Regions from separate parts of the Sphingomonas sp. GW821-FHT10F11 genome, predicted to be linked through region 1. Evidence: predicted binding sites of a transcription regulator. Region 1 holds the regulator's gene; each other region holds the start of a gene.
The links. Region 1 encodes LexA, which represses DNA repair genes until DNA is damaged. Its sites were predicted from a motif close to GTTCCNCNCTTGTTCT; they were not measured.

Region 1 (7,331 bases):
GAGCATAGCATCGCGACCGCGCTTGGATAGCGCGGGTTCAGTCGTCTCCACCGCCGAGCCGGCGCTTGCGTTCCAGGATGCGCACCGCGCCGAAGATCACGAAGAGCACGACGGGGATCAGCGCCACCACCTGGAAGGAGCGCGTCGCGGCATAGGCCAGCACGTCGTTCAGCACCGGCCCCGGCTGAAGCGCGGCAAAGGCGGCCTCGCCCCCCGCCCGTTCCAGCTTGGCCTTGTCGTAGATCGCGCCGAGCTTCGGCAGCACCAGCTGGATCGCCATCGCGCCGGCAAAGCCGACCAGCCCGATCGTCCAGGGCCCGCCGCGCGGATAGCGATGCGACACCGCCGCCAGCATGGTCGGCCACATGAAGGCAACGCCCACCGCCCACACCGTCGCCGCGACCAGGGCCGTCACCGGCGACGAGGCCACGCTCAGCAGATACAGGCCCAACGCCGCCGGCACCGTGCACAGCCACAACAGCCCCATGTCGGAAACGCGGTGCGACAGGACGCCGGCGAAATGCCGCATCACGAACATGATCGCCGAGACATAGACGAGCAGCAATATGCCCTTCATGCCCACCGTATGGGTCAGCGCGACATCGACCCAGGATCCCGGCGCCAGCTCGGCCGACGCCGTCAGGAACATGATCGCGAAGAAGATCCAGAAGGTCGGCCGCTTGAACGGCACCGCGATCATCTCGCCGAAACCGACACCCAGCGCCGCGCTTTCGGTCTTCGGGAATTTCTGGGTGAGCGTCCACAGGCCGAAGGCGATGCCCGGCATCATGATCAGCGCGATGTCCCAGCGCCAGTCGAGCCCGATCTGCCCCACGCCGATGCTCGCCAGCCCGCCGACCACGATACCGGCCGGCCACCAGGCGTGCAGCACGTTGAGCCGGTGGGTCTTGTCAGCCGGATAGAGCGCCGCGGTCATCGGGTTGATCGAGGCCTCGGTGCAGCCCCAGCCTACCCCGGTCAGCGCCATGCCGAGGGTGACGAGCGTCCCGATGCCTGCCCCGCTGCCCATGCTCGGCGCCAGCACCATCAGCAACGATCCGCCGACAAAGCTGCACGCCGCCAGCAGCAGCACGCGCTTCGCCCCGATCACGTCGAGGAACGGGCTCAGCACCAGCAGCGAAAAGGCGAAGCCGCTGAACGCGGCGCCGAGCGCACCGCCGATCATCCTGCCCGAATTGGCCGGGTCGATCGGATCGAACACTGCCTGGCGGATCGCATCCGACGCGGCCGTGCGCATCGAAAAGGCGACCGCTGCGGTGAACAGCGCCAGCACGCAAATCCAGAACAGGGCAGTACGATTATAGGCGTCAGGCGCCGGTGCTTCCGTCATACATCTTCCCCCGTGACATGGCCCGTGGCCATGCGAAGCACCCTGCCGACTTGGTTGCGGCCGATCTGCTACCGAAGCGATTGCTATAACACTCGTTTCGAAGATGGTAGCGGTAACTGACGTGCCTGCCGTCTCGACCCCCGGCGCCCCGCCGGATAGGGAGGCCGGATGATCTCCGTCACCGAAGCCCAGGCCCGCCTGTTCGCGCTCGCCCCTCCGATCGAAGCGGAGACGGTGCCGTTGCGCGACGCCGCAGGCCGCTGGGCCGCCCGGGACGTGGTCGCGGCGCGGACCCAGCCCGCCAGCGACCTCTCGGCGATGGACGGCTATGCCATCAGCTTCGCCGACCTGCCCGGCCCCTTCGCCCTGGTCGGCGAGAGCGCCGCCGGCCGGCCCTTTACCGGCAGCATCGGTGCGATGGAGACGGCGCGTATCTTCACCGGCGCCGCCATGCCCGCCGGCGCCGATACCGTGCTTGTCCAGGAAGAGGCACGGCAGGAGGGCGGCCTGATCCTGCTCGCCGGCGAAGGACCCGCCGTCAGGGGCAGGAACGTCCGTCGCAAGGGCCTGGACTTCTCCAGCGGCGACTTGCTCATCCCCCAAGGCACGCGGCTCACCCCGGCGCGGATCGCCGTGGCGGCGACTGGCGGGCATGGCGCCCTCCCCGTCACCCGCCGTCTGCGCGTCGCCATCGTCGCGACCGGCGACGAGCTGGTCGCACCCGGCGCCGCGCTGACCGAAGCGACGCTGCCCGAATCCAACGGCGCGATGCTTGCCGCCCTGCTCGCCGACCTGCCGGTCAAGGTGATCGATCTCGGCATCCTGCCCGACCGGCTCGAGACCATCACCACGGCCTTCGCTTCGGTCGATGCCGACATCCTCGTCACCACCGGCGGCGCCTCGGTCGGCGATCACGACCTGGTCCGCCCCGCGCTCGAGGCAGCCGGCGGCAGCATCGACTTCTGGCGGATCGCACTCCGCCCGGGCAAGCCGATGATGGCGGGCCGGCTGGGCGCCGCGGTGGTGCTCGGCCTGCCGGGCAACCCGGTCTCGGCCTTCGTTACTGCCTTCCTCTTCCTCCGCCCGCTGATCGCAACCATGGCCGGGGCGCTCGATCCGCTGCCTCGCGCTGCCACCGCGATCCTCGGCGAAGACCTGCCGGCGAACGATCACCGCCAGGACTATCTCCGCGCCACGACCCGTAACGGCCATGTCTTCGCGGCACACACGCAGGACAGCTCGATGCTCCTGACCCTCGCGCGCGCCGACTGCCTGATCGTCCGAGCGCCCCACGCCCCGGCGCTCGGCGCGGGAGAAGTGGTGGAAATCCTTCCATTCGCTTGACACGGCGGCGGAACATTGCATAAACGTTCCCAGTCTGTTCCGACGGAGGAATTGGGATGCTTACCCGCAAGCAGCACGAGCTGATCTGCTTCATTAACGACCGGCTCGAGGCGAGCGGCGTTTCGCCCTCGTTCGAGGAAATGAAGGAGGCGCTCGACCTCAAGTCCAAATCGGGTGTGCACCGCCTGATCAGCGCGCTGGAGGAACGCAAGTTCATCCGCCGCCTGCCCAACCGCGCCCGCGCGCTCGAGGTGCTGCGCATGCCGGAGCGGCCCGAGGCAGTGCGCAAGGGCGCTGCTGCGGTCGCCGCACCGACCGGCAATGTGAAGAAAATCCCCGAGCCCGCGAACGACGTGATCGAGATCCCGCTGCACGGCCGAATCGCGGCCGGTGTGCCGATCGAGGCGTTCGAGGGGCAGTCGATGCTCGCGGTGCCCGCCGCGCTACTCGGCGGCGGCGAGCATTATGCGCTCGAAGTCTCGGGTGACTCGATGGTCGATGCCGGTATTCTCGACGGCGACTATGCGCTGATCCGGCGCGCCGACACCGCGCGCGACGGGGAGATCGTCGTGGCGCTGATCGAGGAGAGCGAGGCGACGCTCAAATATTTCCGCCGGGAGGGCGCGATGATCCGCCTCGATCCGGCGAACCGCGCGTACGATCCCCAGCGTTATTCTCCCGATCAGGTGCGCGTGCAGGGTAAGCTCGCCGGCCTGCTCCGCCGCTACGTCTGACCGCTACCGGCGCCGCCACCCGCCAGGGGTGGCGGTCGCCCGGCTGGAGCACGGTGACGACATGGCCGGTGCGCAACGTCACCGCGACCCCGCCGGTCCTGGCCAGCATGTCGCGGTCGAGCTTTAGCCAGCGCGGGCGGCATCCGCCCGGTAGCCAGCGCTCGCTGACGACGATATCGGCGGTGGCGCAGGCTGCGATCAGTTCGTCCGCAGGCACGAGATAGGCGCTCCGCGTCGCGAGGATCCGCCAGGTCCGCTCGCCCGTTCTCTGCTCGACCAGGCAAAGATCGCGGCTGCACCGGGCCTCTGGCTGGTCGGACAGGAACAAGGGTTCGCCGTCCACCCCGCTATTCTCCGCGAGCATGTCCGATGTGTAATCGCCGACCCGTTCGCGCAACAGCGCCAGCCCACCGCGTGCCGTGCGGATCGCGACATGCCGCCCGTCGCCGGTGACGAGCAGATCGGGCGTCGGCGTCGACAGTGCCCAGGCCGCCCCCATCGCAAACGGTACCGCGCCGAGCCGTCGCCAGCGCGTCCGCCACAAGGCGACCCATAGCCCACCGAACGCCATCAGCCCAAACGCACCGCCCGGCATCGCCGGCAGTGCCGCGACCGATCCGGGGATGCTCGCGGTGGCATGCGCGATCCACAACAACAGATCGAGCGACCGCGCCGTCAGCCACCACAAGGGCGCACCGATCCCGGCCAGGTCGAACAACAGCGCCAGCGCCTCGAGCGGCATCACGATGAACGTGGTCAGTGGGATCGCCACGATATTGGCGACCGCGCCATAGATGCCCGCCTTGTGGAAGTGGAACAAAGCGATCGGGATCAGCGACAGTTCGACGACTACGCCGGTCAGCAGCAGCGACAGCAGAGTCCGCCCCAGCTTCTGCCACCATCGCTGTTCGCGCGGCGCAAACCACGCCTTCACCTGCGGATGTTCGTGCAGCGCGACGATCGCCGCAACCGCCGCGAAAGAGAGCTGGAAGCTCGGCCCGGCCAGCGCTTCGGGGAAGAGCAACAGCACGATGAAGGCGCCGGCTGCCACCAGCCGCAGGGTGATCGCCTCCCGCCCCATCGCCATCGCGATCAGCACCAGCAAGGCCGCGACGCAAGACCGGATCGTCGGCACCTCGGCGCCGGTCAGCCAGGTATAGCCGATCGCCGCCACCGCACCCGCTCCTGCAGCGATGAGCGGCAAGCGGAAGCGCAGCGCCAGCCAGGGGCTGAGCGCAAGCAGCCGCAACACCAGCAGCATCACCGCGCCGACCACCGCGGTGATGTGCAGTCCGCTGACCGACAGGAGATGCGCGAGCCCCGATCGCCGCATCGCCTCGGCATCCTCTTCGGAGATGCCGCCCTGATCTCCGGTGGCGAGCGCCGCCGCGATCGCTCCGCCACCGCCCGGCGCGCTCGCCTGGATGTGTTTCGACAGCCGTTCGCGCAGGCCAGCGCCACTCGACACGCCCGGGCTGACGATGGTGACCGGCCCGAATCCGCGTCCGGTGGCGCCGATCCCGTCGAACCACGCCACGCGGGCATAGTCGTACGCCCCGGGTACCGCCGGCTGAGGCGGCGGCATCAGCCGGGCGCCGAGCCGGATCGTCGCGCCCCGCGACAGCCCCGCCGGCACATCCGCCTCGGCCAGGTTGACGCGGACATGTTGCGGCAGGGTCGGCAGCGGCCGCGTATCCCTGCGTCCCGGACGCGCAGGCACCGCTACCACTCGAACCGGCGCCAGCCGCAGCCGTACCAGATCGCGCGACGGCAGCGGTTCGACCCGCTCCACGCGCGCTTCAAAGGTTGCGATCACGGGCCTGGCCAGCACCTGCCCGTCCGAACTCTCCGCCCGCCACCAGATCAACGCCAGTCCCGCTGCGGCGAGCAGTGAGCCCACCGCCACCACGCGCCCGGCCCGCCCACCGCGGGCAATGGCGATCGCAAACAACGCCACCCCGGCCAGCGCAGACAGGACCGTCCACCACCAGCCAGGATCGGGCAGCACGAACCACGCGGCGATGCCCGCCCCAAACGACACCGGCACCCACAGGAAAAGCTGATCGCGCTCCGCCTCGAGCCACAGCTCGATCGCGGCCTTCGCCTTGCGCAACCGGTCGCCCGCCACGATTTGAAGCCACGGGGGTCGCGTGCTAGGGGCCTCGGCGGCTGTACTGGCCATCGATTTTCAAGTCTGGGAGCAAGCGCGTTTGGGCGCAAGGTCTGATACCGCGGCGGCCGATACCGGCACGCCCGACACGTCCGCAGTGGTGACGCGCTTCGCGCCGTCGCCTACCGGTTATCTGCATATTGGCGGCGCCCGCACGGCGCTGTTCAACTGGCTGTTCGCGCGCCATCACGGCGGCAAGTTCCTGCTGCGCATCGAGGATACCGATCGCGCCCGCTCGACCCAGCCGGCGATCGACGCGATCCTCAGCTCGATGACCTGGCTCGGCCTCGATTGGGACGGCGACACCGTTTACCAGTTCGAGCGCGCGAAGCGTCACGCCGAAGTCGCCTATCAGATGGTCGAGCAGGGCAATGCCTATCGATGCTACGCCACGCCCGACGAGCTGACCGCGCTGCGCGAGAGCCAGAAGGCCGCCGGCAAGCCGATGCGATACGACGGCCGCTGGCGCGATCGCTCGCCCGCAGAGGCGCCCGAGGGTGCGCCCTTCGTCGTCCGGCTGAAGGCGCCGAAGGAGGGCGCGACGACCATCGTCGACCGGGTCCAGGGTTCGGTCACCGTGCAGAATGAGGAGATCGACGATCTCGTCCTGCTGCGGTCGGACGGCACGCCGACCTATATGCTCGCGGTCGTGGTCGACGATCACGACATGGGCGTGACTCACGTCATCCGCGGCGACGACCATCTCAACAACGCGTTCCGCCAGCTGCCGATCATCAAGGCGATGGGCTGGCCCGAACCGGTCTACGCGCATATCCCGATGATCCATGGCAGCGATGGCGGGAAACTGTCGAAGCGCCACGGCGCGGTCGGCGTTGAATATTACCGCGATGAGCTCGGTATCCTGCCCGAGGCGCTGAGCAATTATCTGCTCCGCCTCGGTTGGGGTCACGGCGATGACGAGATCATCAGCCGCGAGCAGGCGACCGAGTGGTTCGATCTGGCCGATGTCGGGAAATCACCAAGCAGGTTCGATCTGAAGAAACTGGAGAACCTGAACGGTCATTATATCCGCAGCGCAAACAATGCGCGGCTGGCCGAGCTGGTGATCCCGCGACTCGGTTTCGAAATCACCGAATCGCAGGCTGAATTGCTTCAGCGCAGCATGGAGTCGTTGAAGCCCCGCGCAGCCAATCTCAACGAGCTTACGTCCGGGACGGCCTTTCTCTTTCGCACTCGCCCACTGGAAATGGACGGCGATGCAGCATCGCTCGTCTCCGGCGATGCACCTGCGCTGCTGGCGCGCCTGCATGCCGCTCTTGACGCGGTTGCCAACTGGGATGCAGAGGCTCTCGAAGACGCGGTCCGCCGGGTCGCGGACGATGCGGGGGTGAAGCTTGGTCAGGTCGCGCAGCCGTTGCGGGCGGCGCTGACCGGGCGCAAGACATCACCCGGGATCTTCGATGTGCTCGAGCTGCTCGGGCGCGACGAGAGCCTGGGACGCATCGCCGACCGGATGGCTGCCTGACGGGTTCGAGAAAGGACGTATCGATGAGCAACACCGCGAAGCTGGACGTGGCAGGAACTGCGCACGACTATGCGGTTATGTCTGGCAGCACCGGGCCCGACGTCATCGATATCCGGCGGCTTTATGCCGATACCGGCATGTTCACTTACGATCCCGGCTTCACCTCGACGGCAAGCTGCGACTCGGCGATCACCTATATCGATGGTGACGAAGGCGTGCTGCTCCACCGCGGCTATCCGATCGGCC
Region 2 (7,331 bases), 690 kb from region 1:
GGGCACCGGGCTCGGCCTGTCGACCGTCTATGGTATCGTCAAGCAATCGGGCGGCTATATCTTTGCCGACAATCGGGACCAGGGCGCGGTCTTCACCATCTACCTGCCCGTCCACACCGCGCCGCAGCCGGCCAAGGCGGCAACACCCGCCAAGAGCAGGGACAAGCCGACCGATCTCTGGGGCACCGGCACGATCCTGCTGGTCGAGGACGAGGACATGGTGCGCACGGTTGCCGAGCGGGCATTGGCGCGGCAGGGCTATACCGTGCTGACCGCGGAGAATGGCGAGGTCGCGCTCGACCTGCTGGCGCGCAACGAGCGGCCCGACCTGCTGATCTCCGACGTGGTGATGCCGGTGATGGACGGGCCGACCATGGTCCGCCAGGTCCGGTCGCGCTATCCCGACCTGCCGATCCTGTTCATGTCGGGCTATGCCGAGGAGCAATTGCGCAGGTCGATCGACCTCGACAATGTCTCCTTCTTGGCCAAACCCTTCTCGGTTCAACAGCTTGCCGAGGCCGCGCGGGACGTGCTGGCGGCGAAATGACTTGGCGGCGGGGCGCGGGGACGATTATGGAACGGCGATGAGCGGGCCGCAGAATATTCTGATCGTCGAAGACGAACCCCTGATCGCGATGATGCTGGAGGATTTCCTCGACGTCCTCGGCAAGACCATGGCCGGCACCGCCGACACGGTCGCCGACGCGCTGGCGCTGATCGAAGCGGGCGGGGTGGACGCCGCGATCCTCGACGTGAATCTGCGCGGCGGCGAGAAGAGCTGGGCGATCGCCGATGCGCTGACCGCGCGGGGCATTCCCTATATCTTCGCGACCGGGGGCTCGACCGACAGCCTGTCGGAAGCCTATCGCGACCGGCCGACTCTGCCCAAGCCCTTCACCATGGACGCGGTGTCCAAGGCGCTCGATTCGCTGGGTTAAGCGATCCGTTCCGGCACTGCCGCCGCATCCTCGACCAGCGACTGGGCGGGCGCAACCGCTTCCCAGGGGAACACGAACCAATCCTTGTTGAAGGTCCGGTCGATCGTGCGGGCGCGGTACTCGACCTGTTGCGCCGAGCTGACATTGTCGATCAAGGTGGCGAAGCGGATGCTGCCGGGCACGGCGCCGGCCGCGCTCAGCACCTCGCGCAGATGGCCGATGGTACGACCCGAATCGTTGATGTCGTCGAGGAACAGCAGCCGCTCGCCGGCCTGGGTACGGCGTGCCAGCCTGGCCAGCGGTTCGTCGGCGAAATCCTTCACCTGGCTCGAATAATCGACCGAGAGCATCGGCATGCCGGTCGCATGGCTGAGATAGACCGCGGGGGCGAGGCCGCCACGCCCGATGCCGATGATGAAATCGGGCTTCCAGTCGTCATCGGCCAGCAGCGCGGCGAGCGTGTGGACAGCGGCGACGAAGTCCTCGTGCGGGATATCGGTGAAGACGGTCATTGGCTTGCCTCCATATAGGCGTCGAGACTGGCCAGATGCGCCGCCACCGCATCGTCGGGCAGGAAGGAACCGAGGAACGAATTGCGCGCGAGCAGCGCCAGGTCCTCGCGGTCCAGCCCGCGCGCCGAGGCGGCCGCGCGATAATTGTCGGCGATATAGCCCCCGAAATAGGCCGGATCGTCGGAATTGATCGTGGCGCGGAGACCCACCCTGAGCATGCGGTCGATCGGATGATGGGCCATGTCGTCGACCACGCAGAGCTTCAGGTTGGACAGCGGGCAGACCGTCAGCGTCATGCCGGTACGGGCAAGGCGCGCGGTGAGCACCGGATCCTCCAGGCTGCGATTGCCATGGTCGAGCCGGTCGATGCCGAGCAGGTCGAGCGCCTGATAGACATAATCGGGCGGGCCTTCCTCGCCGGCATGCGCGACGAGGCGCAGGCCCCTGGCGCGGGCGGCGGCGAACACCCGGGCGAATTTCTCGGGCGGATGGCCGAGCTCGGACGAATCGAGCCCGACCGCGTCGATCCGGTCGAGCCAGGGCTCGGCCGCTTCGAGCGTGGCAAAGGCTGCCGCCTCGTCGAGATGGCGCAGGAAGGAGAGGATCAGCCTGGAGGTCATGCCGTGCCGGGCCTTCGCCTCGGCCATGCCGGCGAGCAGCCCCTCGATCACCGTGCCGAAGGCGATGCCGCGATCGGTATGGGTCTGGGGATCGAACATGATCTCGGCATGGACGACACCGTCGGCCGCGGCGCGATCGAAATAGGCCAATGCCAGGTCGTGGAAATCCTGCTGCGTCTGCAGCACGTTCGCGCCGGCATAATAGATGTCGAGGAAATCCTGCAGGTTGGAGAACGCGTAGGCGGCCCGCACCTCCTCGACGCTCGCAAACGGGATTGCGATACGGTTGCGCTCAGCCAGCGCGAACATCAGTTCGGGCTCGAGACTGCCCTCGATATGAAGGTGGAGCTCGGCCTTGGGCAGGCCGGCGATGAAATCATGGTCGGTCATGCTGCTTCATTGCCCGGGGCGGGCAGGGGGGCAAGCGCGGTTTTCGTCTCAGCCGCGGTATCCAGTGCCGGCAATGCGCAATGTGAAGTCGTCGCAGAGATAGGTTTCCTGGACCTGGCGATCAAAGCGATCATGCACGCCCCAGAAAGCCTCTTTGCTGTTCACTCGACTATATTCCGCTTTGATGTTTCTGAAACACATCATGCTGCCGATGAGGCCGCTGCCATATGGGCTATAATCGGAATATTGACAGAAGAGACAGCTCTTGATGCTGGTTCCAGCGGGAAGCTGGCGCGCGAGATCAAGCAACTCATCTTCAAAAAAACCGGTATTGCCGGAAGATAGCAGGCGAAGATCGGAGAAGGTCAGTGCCAATTTCAGCGATTCGTTGCTGATCCCGCCATGCGGTGCCGGCTTTCGAGCACCCAAATGGAGATCGACCTTCAGGTCAGCCACTGTGTCGATTCCCTCCACGAGGATCGGAAGCGGCATCGTCAGCGAGATATCGCACGCGCAGAGACTATTGGAGGCGGCGAATCCAAGCAGCGACGCGGCGGGAATCTCTGGATCCGGATCGAGACTATCGAATGATTCGCCGCGAAACGTCACACCGAGGACCGTCATGGTGAAAGCTTCACCGTCATTGGTGAAAACGGCCGGAAATGTGCCACGCTCATCGGCATAGGAGCCTTGATAGATAGCGAATGGGGCTTCCTCAGGATGTACACCGCCAGCCATGTCGTTCCATCGCGCCTGATTGCTGAGGAGGCGAGCCTATTCGGCGCACCCCGGTGGCGGCCTAGCACGGATTAGTCGCGATAGCGGAACGATGAATGCGCGTGCCCCACGCCTGCTTACAGGCTTGATGAACGGCGGAACAAAAAAAACTCGTTCCCCACTTGTTCCAAGAGAACAAACCATATACGGAGCTTCCAACACGCATTGAATGCACGATGTGATCAGTCTAGCGACGGAGGCTCCAGTGGCGGCATCTTTGAAGGTCATCGACAACAAAATGGCAGTCTCCAACGACAAGGCGAGTTCAGAGCGCGCCAAGGCACTCGACGCGGCGCTCGCACAGATCGACCGCGCTTTCGGCAAGGGCTCGGCCATGCGGCTGGGCTCGAAGGAAACCATGCAGGTCGAGGCGATCTCGACCGGTTCGCTCGGGCTCGACATTGCGCTCGGCGTGGGCGGCCTGCCGCGCGGCCGCGTGATCGAGATCTACGGGCCGGAAAGCTCGGGCAAGACGACGCTGGCGCTCCACGTCATCGCCGAAGCGCAGCGGGGCGGGGGCACCGCGGCGTTCGTCGATGCCGAGCATGCGCTCGACCCGGTCTATGCCAAGAAGCTCGGCGTCAACATCGACGAGCTGATCGTGTCGCAGCCCGACACCGGCGAGCAGGCGCTCGAGATCGTCGACACCCTGGTCCGTTCGAATGCGATCGACGTGCTGGTGGTCGATTCGGTCGCGGCTTTGGTGCCGCGGGCGGAAATCGAGGGCGAGATGGGCGACAGCCATGTCGGCCTTCAGGCCCGGCTGATGTCGCAGAGCCTGCGCAAGCTGACCGGCTCGATCAGCCGTTCGCGTTGCATGGTGATCTTCATCAACCAGCTGCGCATGAAGATCGGCGTGATGTACGGCAACCCGGAGACCACGACGGGCGGCAACGCGCTGAAATTCTACGCCTCGGTCCGTCTCGACATCCGCCGCACCGGCCAGATCAAGGACCGCGAGGAGATCATCGGCAACACCACCCGGGTGAAGGTCGTCAAGAACAAGGTCGCGCCGCCGTTCAAGCAGGTCGAATTCGACATCATGTACGGCCAGGGCATCTCGAAGATCGGCGAGATCCTCGACCTCGGCGTGAAGGCCGGGCTGGTCGAGAAATCGGGTGCATGGTTCAGCTACGACAGCGTCCGCATCGGCCAGGGCCGCGAGAATTCGAAGACCTTCCTCAAGGAAAATCCGGAAATGTCCGATCGCCTGGAAAAGGCGATCCGTGCCCGCACCGACAAGGTCGCCGAGGAGATGATGGCCGGTCCCGAACCCGAGGACGATGACGGCGATCTCTGAGACCCGACTTCACGCGGCGTTCCCCCGTCGCAAAACCCGGAAAGGCCCGCCCGCGTCGGCGGGCCTTTCATATTTCGGGGCCTGAGATTTCGGACTGGGGCGCGCCCCTTCGCCATGCTGGTTCGCCCGGGGGATGCGGGATAGAGCGGTTCCAGCGTGGCTTGATCGCGCTGGCGTGGAGACAAAAGCATGACGAGCGCGAACGACTGGTCGGGTTCGATCGGCGATGTCTGGGCGGAGGAATGGCCGCAGACCGATCGCTGCCTCGCCGGGCTGGCGGTGCATCTCAACGCGGCGATCCTCGACATGGCGGCCCCGGGCAGCGTAACGATCGTCGATATCGGCTGCGGCGCGGGCGCGACGAGCCTGGCGACCGCCACGGCACTGCCCGATCGGCCCGTGGTCGGGATCGATATCTCGCCCTCGCTGGTCGCGATCGCCACGGAACGCGCTGGCGGCCTGGGCAATCTCTCCTTCCGATGCGGCCCGGCAGAGGATCACCTCGCCGATCTTGCGCCGGTCGACCTCATCGTTTCGCGCCACGGCGTCATGTTCTTTCCCGATCCGGTCGCGGCCTTTTCGGCCTTGCGGTCCGGGACGGTGCCGGGGGCCGGCCTGGTCTTCTCCTGTTTCCGGCCGCCCGCGCTCAACCCATGGGCAACCGAACTCGTTTCCGCCGTCGCGGGGGAAATGCCGCCGCCTCCCACAGGCTATGTGCCAGGACCTTTCGCCTTTGCCGATCCCGATTTCGTGCGGGCTGTACTGGGCGCGGCGGGATGGTCGCGGATCGACGCCAGGCCGGTCGATTTCGCCTATCGTGCCGGGCAGGGGCCCGATCCGGTCGGCGCCGCGCTGCGCTTCCTGCAACGGATCGGCCCGGCCGCGGCGCTGCTGCGTCAGGCCCCCGTGGAAGAGCGCGCGGCAATGCTGGCGCGCGTCGAAGCGGTCATCGCGCGCCATCGTTCCGGCGATGCCGTGGATTTCCCCGCCGCGGCGTGGTTATGGTCGGCACACAACGACATATGAGAGAGGATCGCCCGTGACGATCATCGTCCACCATCTCGAAAATTCCCGTTCGCAGCGGGTCCTGTGGATGCTCGAGGAGCTCGGCATGCCCTATGAGGTCAAACGCTATGAGCGGAACAAACAGACCATGCTTGCCCCGCCCGAGCTGAAACAGGTTCATCCGCTCGGCAAATCGCCGGTGATCGAGGACAGCGACGACGGGAGGATCATCGTCGAGACCGGCGCGATCATCGAGTATCTGGTCGAGAAGGCCGATGGGCAGCTCGGCCCGCAGGCACACCGCGATTCGGTGCTCCGCTACCGCCAGTTCCTCCATTATGCGGAAGGGTCGATGATGCCGCCTTTGCTGGTGCTGCTCGTGGTCAACCGCATTCCGTTCTTCGGCAAGAAGGCAGCGAAGCGCATCCGACCGATGATCGACGTGCATCTCGACTATGTCGAATCCGAGCTGGCGCAGCGCCCCTGGTTCGCCGGCGAGGAGATCAGCGGCGCCGACATCATGATGAGCTTCCCGCTCGAAGCCGCGCGCAGCCGCGCCGGGCTCGACGGCTCCCGCCCGCACACCATCGCCTGGCTCGACCGGATCCATGCCCGGCCGGCCTATCAGGCGGCGCTCGCCAATGGCGGACCTTACGCATACGCCTGAGCGGATTGATTCAACTTCCCGCGGGATCGTTGCAGAATAGGGGCTGCTCGGAACCCTCGGGAACCGGCGGGCTCTTTCTCATTGCGATAGGTTCCGAATTCCCTGTTCGGCCCGGGATTTTCCCTGTTATCCGGGTGCCAATTCCCTGTTATCGGCCCCGGAACAGGGAATTTACCCGCCGCTACAGCACGCCCTTTGACGGTGCGTGCGGCGGTTCGATCTCCGCCGGCTCGACCGGATCGAGATCGCCCTCCCATTTCGCCACGACACTCGCCGCGATCGCGTTGCCGACCACGTTGGTGGCGGAGCGGCCCATGTCGAGGAAATGGTCGACCGCGAGGATCAGCAGCAGCCCGGCCTCCGGGATCTTGAACAGCGACAGGGTCGCCGCGATCACGACCAGGCTGGCGCGCGGTACGCCGGCGATGCCCTTCGATGTGACCATCAGCACCAGCAGCATGGTGATCTGCTCGCCGATCGAGAGATGGATGCCGTACGCCTGGGCGATGAACAGCGACGCGAAGGTCATGTACATCATCGAGCCGTCGAGGTTGAACGAATAGCCGAGCGGCAACACGAAGCTGCCGATCTTGGGCGGCACGCCGAACCGGTCGAGCGCCTCCAGGGTGCGCGGATAGGCGGCCTCGGACGAGGCGGTCGAGAAGGCCAGGATCAGCGGATCGCGGATATAGCGGACGAGGAGCGCCGTGCGCTTGCCGATGAACAGGAAGCCGATACCGATCAGCAACAGCCAGAGCAGCACCAGCCCGATGTAAAAAGTGAGGATGAAATAGCCGAGATCGGCGAGCACGCCGGGGCCGCGTTCCGCCAGCGTGCTGGCGACGGCGGCGAACACCGCGAAGGGTGCGAACCGCATCACATAATTGGTGATCTGCAGCATCACCGCGACCAGCCCCTCGAGCGCGCGCACCAGCGGGGCTGCCTTGTCGCCGACCGCCGTGATCGCGACGCCGACGAACACCGAGAAGACCACGATCTGGATGATCTCGTTGGTCGACATCGCCTCGATCATCGAGGCGGGCACGACGTGCGTGACGAAGTCCTTCAGGTTGAAGGCGGTCTTCACGATCCCGGCATCGGCGGTCGCGGGCGGGATCGGCA
Region 3 (7,331 bases), 110 kb from region 1:
GTTCGAACAGCTCGCGATTCTGGAGCAGGAAGGCGTGCATCCGTCAGCATGGATCTGGATCCACGCCCAGAACGAAAAGGACCGGGGCCGCCATGTCGAGGCGGCGCGGCGCGGCGCCTGGGTCGAGTTCGACGGGATCGATCGCGATTCCCTGCCGCTCCATGTCGAGCTGGTCGGCGCGATGAAACAGGCGGGGTTGCTGGACCATGTGCTGATTTCACAGGATGCCGGCTGGTACGACGTCGCCAAGCCGGATGGAGGAACCCCGCGAAGCTATGAAATCCTCATCGCGGATTTTGTCCCGGCATTGAAAGCGAAGGGCTTCACGGCCGCCGATATACACCTGTTGCTGGTCACCAATCCGGCCGCCGCATTGACGGTGCGGCTGCGCCTGGGCGGGGCCGGGGGTTAAGGGGTAATTGCACGTCATCGTCACCCGGATCGTGGTCAAACAGTGGGAGCTTGTTCTATCTCTTCGTCACGCCCGCTGTGGCGCGGGTCTCGGGGTCAAGTAAACCGGCACTGCACTTGGCACCATAAGTAGGATGAGCTGATGGCGGGACACGGACAGTTGATGGACCTTCTCGCTGCGACTGCTCGCAGAAAGCTGGCGGCGGCGCAGGCGCGGCGTGGCTCCGCGGTGTCAGACGAGAAACCCAAGGACGCCATCCTCGAGGCGATCTCGATCATCGGAAACGATGTGATCCCGGAAGGTTTCCGGTTCCTGAAGAGCGGCCCGAAGTTCAAGAAGGAAAGCGGCGACCTTACTTTCGAAATCATTTTCCAGTCCGATCGCCACAATATCGCGGGCGTTCGCGCTGCCGTCTGGATCCACGCCGCGGTGTACTCGCGGCGATTAAAGGCCTGGCGTGAGGAGCAAACGCAACCTGTCCTTCATCGCAAGGGCGCCTTCGCCGGCCATGTCGTGGGGGCGCAAATCGGCAACCTGACGCCGCGTCTCGATTGGAGGGAGTGGGATTTCGCGGACAAGGCCAGCCGCACGAGGATTGCGCAGGATGCCGCTAACGCAATCCGGGAGATCATCTTCCCCTTCTTCGCAGCGTTCGAGCGGGCCGAAACGGTCTTGCCCCTGGTGAACCATATGGTCATTGGGCAGCCGTCGCTCGTGGAATATCTTCTCGTCGTCGCGGGGCCTGACGCGGCGAGCGAGGCGGGCGCTTCGTACCTGGCTGCCCATCCCCTTATCAAGCGTCGATTCGAGAGGGCGTTTCTAGAATTGTCGCAGAAAAATGTAGTGAGTCCTCAGGGCGATCTTGCCCGCGATCTTGCAGCTCTGTCAGTTGCGACCGACTTGCGATTTTCTGAATAACGGAGCGCTAATTAGTAAACTGTCACCGTAATTCCCACCGTAATTCCGAATTTTTTTGAGGAAATGTCGATGAAACAGGCGGCGGCGGAATGCATTTATTGTAGTTTGCGACGTAAAATGTCCAAGGAGCATTTGATTGCCGACTGGGTCAGTCGTTTGGTTCCGCATGGCGATGCGTACGAGGCAGCTTCAGCTTCTCTTGAGGATGCGTTTAGCGAACACGGACCTGCCGCCCTTCCCATAACAGAATTTCAAGGATCGCTTGGCCAGCGAAAGATTAGAACGGTATGTGAAGTCTGTAACAATGGTTGGATGAGTGCACTTCAAGGAGTAGCCAAGCCACTGTTAACGCCTCTGATCCAAGGTGATTGGTCTCACCTTGATGCCAATATTTTTCGCGATATTGCTGCTTGGTCTACGATGACTACTATTAATATTGATGCAGCGACTCCCGATGGAAAACCTGGGATAACGCCGGAAGAACGCCATAGTTTCTTCGCGACCCGTAAGCCACCAGATAACTGGAAAATTTGGATCGGACGGGCTACTGGAGGAGATACCATCGGCGAGTATCATCGGACATTCAGTCTAATGCCGGCGTCATCCAATGTTAACCCGAGCGGGGATTATAACGCGCAAATTATGACTATTAAGCTGAATAAGCTTATATTGCATTGTCTTAGTTGCCCTCCAGGTACCCTGGATGTAGACGAATTGCAATATGCCAAAATATTCGGCGTTATTCCTATTTTTCCGGAATGGCCCGGGGCGGAACAAATTTGGCGCGACGCGCCAATACTTAATCATGAGCAGGTCGATTTATTGGCGAATGATCTTGCGTTCAGGATTAAAAGTGGGAACTTCTGACAATTGGCTTTATCTTCATCCAAGAGGTTGTGTGGTGAGGTATTAATCGGTGGTCTTAGAGCGTGGCTCCTTCACCCCAGCGTCACAAAACTATCCATCACCCGCTTCCGACCAGCGCTCTCGAAATCGATCTCAAGCTTGTTTCCCTCGATCTCCGCGATCGATCCGTACCCAAACTTCTGGTGAAACACCCGCATCCCCACGGACAGATCATCGCGCCCCTTGTTCCCGATACTCACCGCGCTCGCCCGCGCCTCAACCACCCGCGACGGCTCCCGCGTGAAGGTCCGGCTGGTGAACCCACCCCCATTGGGCGCCACCCCCGCCGCGCGCTGCCACCCCGGTCCACGCCCCGTCCCCCGCGCCACGTCCGCGAAGGGATCGGCGCGTTCGGACCAGTTGGCGCGCCACAGGCTTTCGCCGCCGCTCATCGAATTTTCCTGCTCGATATGCGCATCGGGTAGTTCGTTCACGAAGCGGCTCGGGATGCTCGACGTCCATTGGCCGTAAATGCGGCGATTGGCAGCGTGGAGGATGATCGCGCGGCGCCGGGCGCGGGTGATCGCGACATAGGCGAGGCGGCGTTCCTCCTCCAGTGAGGCGATGCCGCCCTCGTCGAGCGAGCGCTGCGAGGGGAACAGGCCTTCCTCCCAGCCGACCAGGAACACGGTGTCGTATTCCAGGCCCTTGGCGGCGTGGATCGTCATGATCGTCACCCGCGCTTCGCCCGCCTGCGCCTCGTTATCCATCACCAGGCTGACATGCTCGAGGAAGGCGCCGAGATTCTCATACTCCTCCATCGCGCGGACGAGTTCGGTGAGGTTCTCCAGCCGGCCCGCGGCCTCGGCCGATTTCTCGGCCTGCCACATGCCGGTATAGCCGCTCTCGTCGAGGATCTGGCGGGCAAGCTCGGGATGCGGAATGTCGCCCGCCATGCCGCGCCAGCGCGCCATGTCGCCGACCAGATTGCCGAGCGCGCGGCGCGCGGCGCCGGTCAGCTCGTCGGTGTCGAGGATGCGCGCGGCGGCGACGGTCAACGGCACGCCCTCGGCACGGGCGAGCTGGTGGACCTTCTGCACCGCCTTGTCGCCAAGGCCGCGCTTCGGCGTGTTGACGATGCGTTCGAAGGCAAGGTCGTCCGCCGGCTGCGCGACGACGCGCAGATAGGCGATGGCGTCACGGATCTCGAGCCGTTCGTAGAAGCGCTGCCCGCCGAGGATCTTGTGCGGCAGGCCGATGGTGATGAAGCGTTCCTCGAACTCGCGCGTCTGGTGCTGCGCGCGGACCAGGATGGCGATATCGTCGAGGCTCTTGCCCGCCCGCTGGCAGCTCTCGATCTCTTCGCCGACGCGGCGCGCTTCCTCCGGGCCGTCCCACACGCCGAGCACCTTGACCTTCTCGCCCTCGCGCGCATCGGTCCACAGCGACTTGCCGAGCCGCCCGCTGTTATTGGCGATCACGCCCGAGGCCGCGGCGAGGATGTGCGGGGTGGATCGGTAATTCTGCTCGAGCCGGATCACCTTTGCGCCGGGGAAGTCCTTCTCGAACTTCAGGATATTCTCCACCTGCGCGCCGCGCCACGAATAGATCGACTGGTCGTCGTCGCCGACGCAGCACAGATTCTTGCTCTCCTGCGCGAGCAGGCGCAGCCAGAGATACTGGACGCTGTTGGTGTCCTGATATTCGTCGACCATGATATATTTGAAGCGGCGCTGGTAATCGGCGAGCACGCTGCGGTCGCGCTTCAGGATGGTCAGCATGTGCAGCAGCAGGTCGCCGAAATCGCAGGCATTGAGCGCCTTCAGCCGGGCCTGATATTGCGCATACATCTCGCGCCCGCGGCCATTGGCGTAGAGCTCGCTCTCGCCGGCATCCACATCGGAAGGCGTGAGGCCCTTGTTCTTCCACTGATCGATGAAGCCGGCGAGCTGGCGCGCGGGCCAGCGCTTCTCGTCGAGATCGGCGGCGAGGATGAGCTGCTTCAGCACGCGCAGCTGATCGTCGGTGTCGAGGATGGTGAAATTGCTCTGCAGCCCGACCAGCTCGGCATGGCGGCGCAGCATCTTCGCGGCGATCGCATGGAAGGTGCCGAGCCACGGCATGCCCTCCACCACATCGCCGACCAGCCGGCCGACCCGCTCGCGCATCTCGCGCGCGGCCTTGTTGGTGAAGGTGACCGACAGGATCTCGGACGGCCAGGCTTTCTTGGTGAACAGTAGATGCGCAAGGCGCGCGGTAAGCGCGGCCGTCTTGCCCGTGCCGGCGCCGGCAAGGACGAGCACCGGGCCCTCGGTGGTGAGCACGGCCTCACGCTGCGGGGCGTTGAGGCCGGCCAGATAGGGCGGGTCGCCAGAAGGATTTGGGGGGGAAGGCGCGGGAAGACTCATCGGTGAACAGGTAGGGAACGCGGCGGTTTGGGGCAAGCGTGCTTAGCTCCCTCTCCCAGCGGGAGAGGGGAAGGAGGAGCGCGGCGACGGGAGGGTGAGGGCGACTGGATAGTGAGGCTCGAACTCACCCTCACCCTTCCGCCGCCTCCGGCGGCTCCCTCCCTCTCCCGCTGGGAGAGGGATTCCGAGATAGGGTCAGGGCGCCCCGCCCCATTGTCATCAACCTGTCACATAAGCGCGCAAAGCGGTTCACCATGGCAACGATCGTTTCAGCGCTCCCCGAGTCGGTCGAGCGCCCGTCCAGCGGGCCCCGGCTCGACCACGCGATGCACCCTGCCGGGCGCTGGCTGTTCCTCGCGGTGCTGCTCGGCGGCCTTGCCTATGCCGGGTTCAGCATCTTCACCGATACCGCGCAGGTCGGCGAGCAGATGGCGACGGGCGTGTTCCTGTTCCTCGGCCTCGCGCTGCTGATCGCGCTCGGCTTCGAGTTCGTGAACGGCTTTCACGACACCGCCAATGCCGTCGCGACGGTGATCTACACCAACTCCATGCCCGCCCATGTCGCAGTGGTATGGTCGGGTTTCTTCAATTTCCTCGGCGTGATGTTCTCCAGCGGGGCGGTGGCCTATTCGATCATCACGCTGTTGCCGGTCGATCTCATCCTGCATGTCGGCAGCAATGCCGGCTTCGCGATGATCTTCGCGCTGCTGCTCGCGGCGGTGATCTGGAACCTCGCGACCTGGTATGTCGGGCTGCCCAATTCCTCCAGCCACGCGCTGATCGGGTCGATCCTGGGCGTCGGGTTCGCCAACCAGCTGCTGTCGGCGAGCAAGGGCGGCACCTCGGGCGTCGACTGGAGCCAGGCGTACAAGATCCTGACCGGCCTGTGGATGGCGCCGCTGATCGGCTTCTTCGCGGCGATGGCGCTGCTGTTCGTGATGCGGATGGTGCTGCGCAATCCCAAGCTGTACCGCGAGCCGGAGGCCAATGCGCCGCCACCCCGGGGCATCCGCGCGCTGCTGATCGCGACCTGCACCGCCGTCTCCTTCGCGCATGGCGGCAATGACGGGCAGAAGGGCATGGGCCTGATCATGCTCATCCTGATCGGCTGCGCGCCGACGGCCTATGCGCTCAACCGCACCATGCCCGAAAGCGCGACGCCGGCGTTCGTGGCCAGCGCGACCAGCGCGGCCTCGGCATTCAGCGCCCATTCCGCGGGCGCCGCCAGCAACGATGTCGGCGTGGCGCGCGATACCCTGACCCGGGCGCTCCAGACCAAGCAGGCGGCGAGCCCGCAGGTCTATGCCGCGGTCGACACGCTGTCGCGCGACGTGAGCCAGCGGATCAGCGGCTTCGGGTCGCTCGACAAGGTGCCCGCCGCGGCGACGCCGAACCTGCGCAACGACATGTATCTGGTGCTCGACACCACGCGCCTGGTGACCAAGGATCCGGCCGCGGCGAAGACTTTCTCCGAACCCGAGCTGAAGACGATCGGCGGCTATCAGACTCATCTGGAGCAGGGCACGCGCTATATCCCGCTCTGGGTGAAGATCACCGTTGCGCTGGCGCTCGGGCTGGGCACGATGGTCGGCTGGAAGCGGATCGTCGTCACGGTCGGCGAGCGGATCGGCAAGACTCACCTGACCTATGGCATGGGCGCCTCGGCCGAGCTGGTCGCGGCGGGCACGATCTTCGCGGCCGAGCATTACGGCCTGCCGGTATCGACCACGCATATCCTGACGAGCGGCGTGGCCGGTTCCTCGGTGGCGAACGGCGCGGGCCTGCGCGCGCGGACCATCGGCAGCATGGCGCTTGCCTGGGTGATGACCCTGCCGGCGGCGATGCTGCTGGCGGGCGGGCTGTACTGGCTGATGCTGACCCTGCTGGATGCCTTCGCGACGCGGTAATTTCCCTCTCCCAGCGGGAGAGAGTGTCGGGTCGGTCATGCCCCCGGCATGACCTGAACAGCGCGGGGCGCTGTTCACCCGACACTGGAGGAGCGAAGCGACGGAAAGGGTGAGGGCGACCCTCTTACGCACCACTCACCCTCACCCTCCCATTCGGCTTCGCCGAACGGGCCCCTCCCTCTCCCGCTGGGAGAGGTGTGAAGGGAAGGGAGGGGTAGAAGGGAATAGTTTCTTGACCAACGTGCACCCCCGCGCGAACCAGCGGGGATGACCTCGCTCCCCATGACCGCACACAAGCGCGTGCTGCTCGCCAGCCTGATCGGCACCTCGGTCGAGTTCTACGATTTCTACATCTACGCGACCGCCGCGGCTTTGGTGTTCGGGCCGTTGTTCTTCCCGGCCGAGGACCAGGGCGCGCAATTGCTGCTGTCCTATGCCAGCTTCGGCCTCGCCTTCATCGCCCGCCCGGTCGGCGCCGCGATCTTCGGCCATTTCGGCGACCGGATCGGGCGCAAGTCGACGCTGGTCGCCTCGCTGATGCTGATGGGCGGATCGACCGTCGCGATCGCGTTCCTGCCGACCTATGCCCAGATCGGCTGGGTCGCGCCGCTGATTCTGTGCATCCTGCGCTTCGGCCAGGGGCTGGGGCTGGGCGGCGAATGGGGCGGGGCCTCGCTGCTCGCGGTGGAGAATGCGCCGCCGGGCTGGCGCAACCGCTACGGCATGTTCCCGCCGCTCGGCGCGCCGGTGGGGTTCATCGCGGCGAACGGCTTCTTCCTGATCCTCGGCGCCACCCTCACCGATACGCAGTTTCGCGAATGGGGCTGGCGGCTGCCCTTC

Region 2: recA (recombinase RecA) is a predicted target of LexA. The motif match lies at 3,351-3,366, and genes of this name have one in related genera.
Region 3: AC1RT8_RS04685 (ATP-dependent helicase) is a predicted target of LexA. The motif match lies at 4,588-4,603, and genes of this name have one in related genera.

What each region holds. Positions count from the first base shown of each region.
Region 1 is NZ_JBXASH010000001.1:1,064,299-1,071,629, forward strand. It holds gene AC1RT8_RS05240 (amidohydrolase family protein) at 1-6, opposite strand, end outside; gene AC1RT8_RS05245 (MFS transporter) at 38-1,351, opposite strand; gene AC1RT8_RS05250 (molybdopterin molybdotransferase MoeA) at 1,520-2,695, shown strand; gene lexA (transcriptional repressor LexA) at 2,752-3,429, shown strand; partial or broken gene AC1RT8_RS05260 (ComEC/Rec2 family competence protein) at 3,374-5,611, opposite strand; gene gltX (glutamate--tRNA ligase) at 5,640-7,085, shown strand; gene AC1RT8_RS05270 (citrate synthase) at 7,109-7,331, shown strand, end outside.
Region 2 is NZ_JBXASH010000001.1:370,405-377,735, forward strand. It holds gene AC1RT8_RS01720 (hybrid sensor histidine kinase/response regulator) at 1-547, shown strand, start outside; gene AC1RT8_RS01725 (response regulator) at 585-938, shown strand; gene AC1RT8_RS01730 (phosphoribosyltransferase) at 935-1,450, opposite strand; gene AC1RT8_RS01735 (adenosine deaminase) at 1,447-2,460, opposite strand; gene AC1RT8_RS01740 (DUF6304 family protein) at 2,509-3,198, opposite strand; gene recA (recombinase RecA) at 3,443-4,537, shown strand; gene AC1RT8_RS01750 (class I SAM-dependent methyltransferase) at 4,727-5,563, shown strand; gene AC1RT8_RS01755 (glutathione S-transferase family protein) at 5,577-6,209, shown strand; gene AC1RT8_RS01760 (dicarboxylate/amino acid:cation symporter) at 6,391-7,331, opposite strand, start outside.
Region 3 is NZ_JBXASH010000001.1:956,255-963,585, reverse strand. It holds gene AC1RT8_RS04700 (phosphotriesterase family protein) at 1-412, shown strand, start outside; gene AC1RT8_RS04695 (DUF4304 domain-containing protein) at 554-1,330, shown strand; gene AC1RT8_RS04690 (hypothetical protein) at 1,400-2,197, shown strand; gene AC1RT8_RS04685 (ATP-dependent helicase) at 2,269-4,584, opposite strand; gene AC1RT8_RS04680 (inorganic phosphate transporter) at 4,839-6,491, shown strand; gene AC1RT8_RS04675 (MFS transporter) at 6,759-7,331, shown strand, end outside.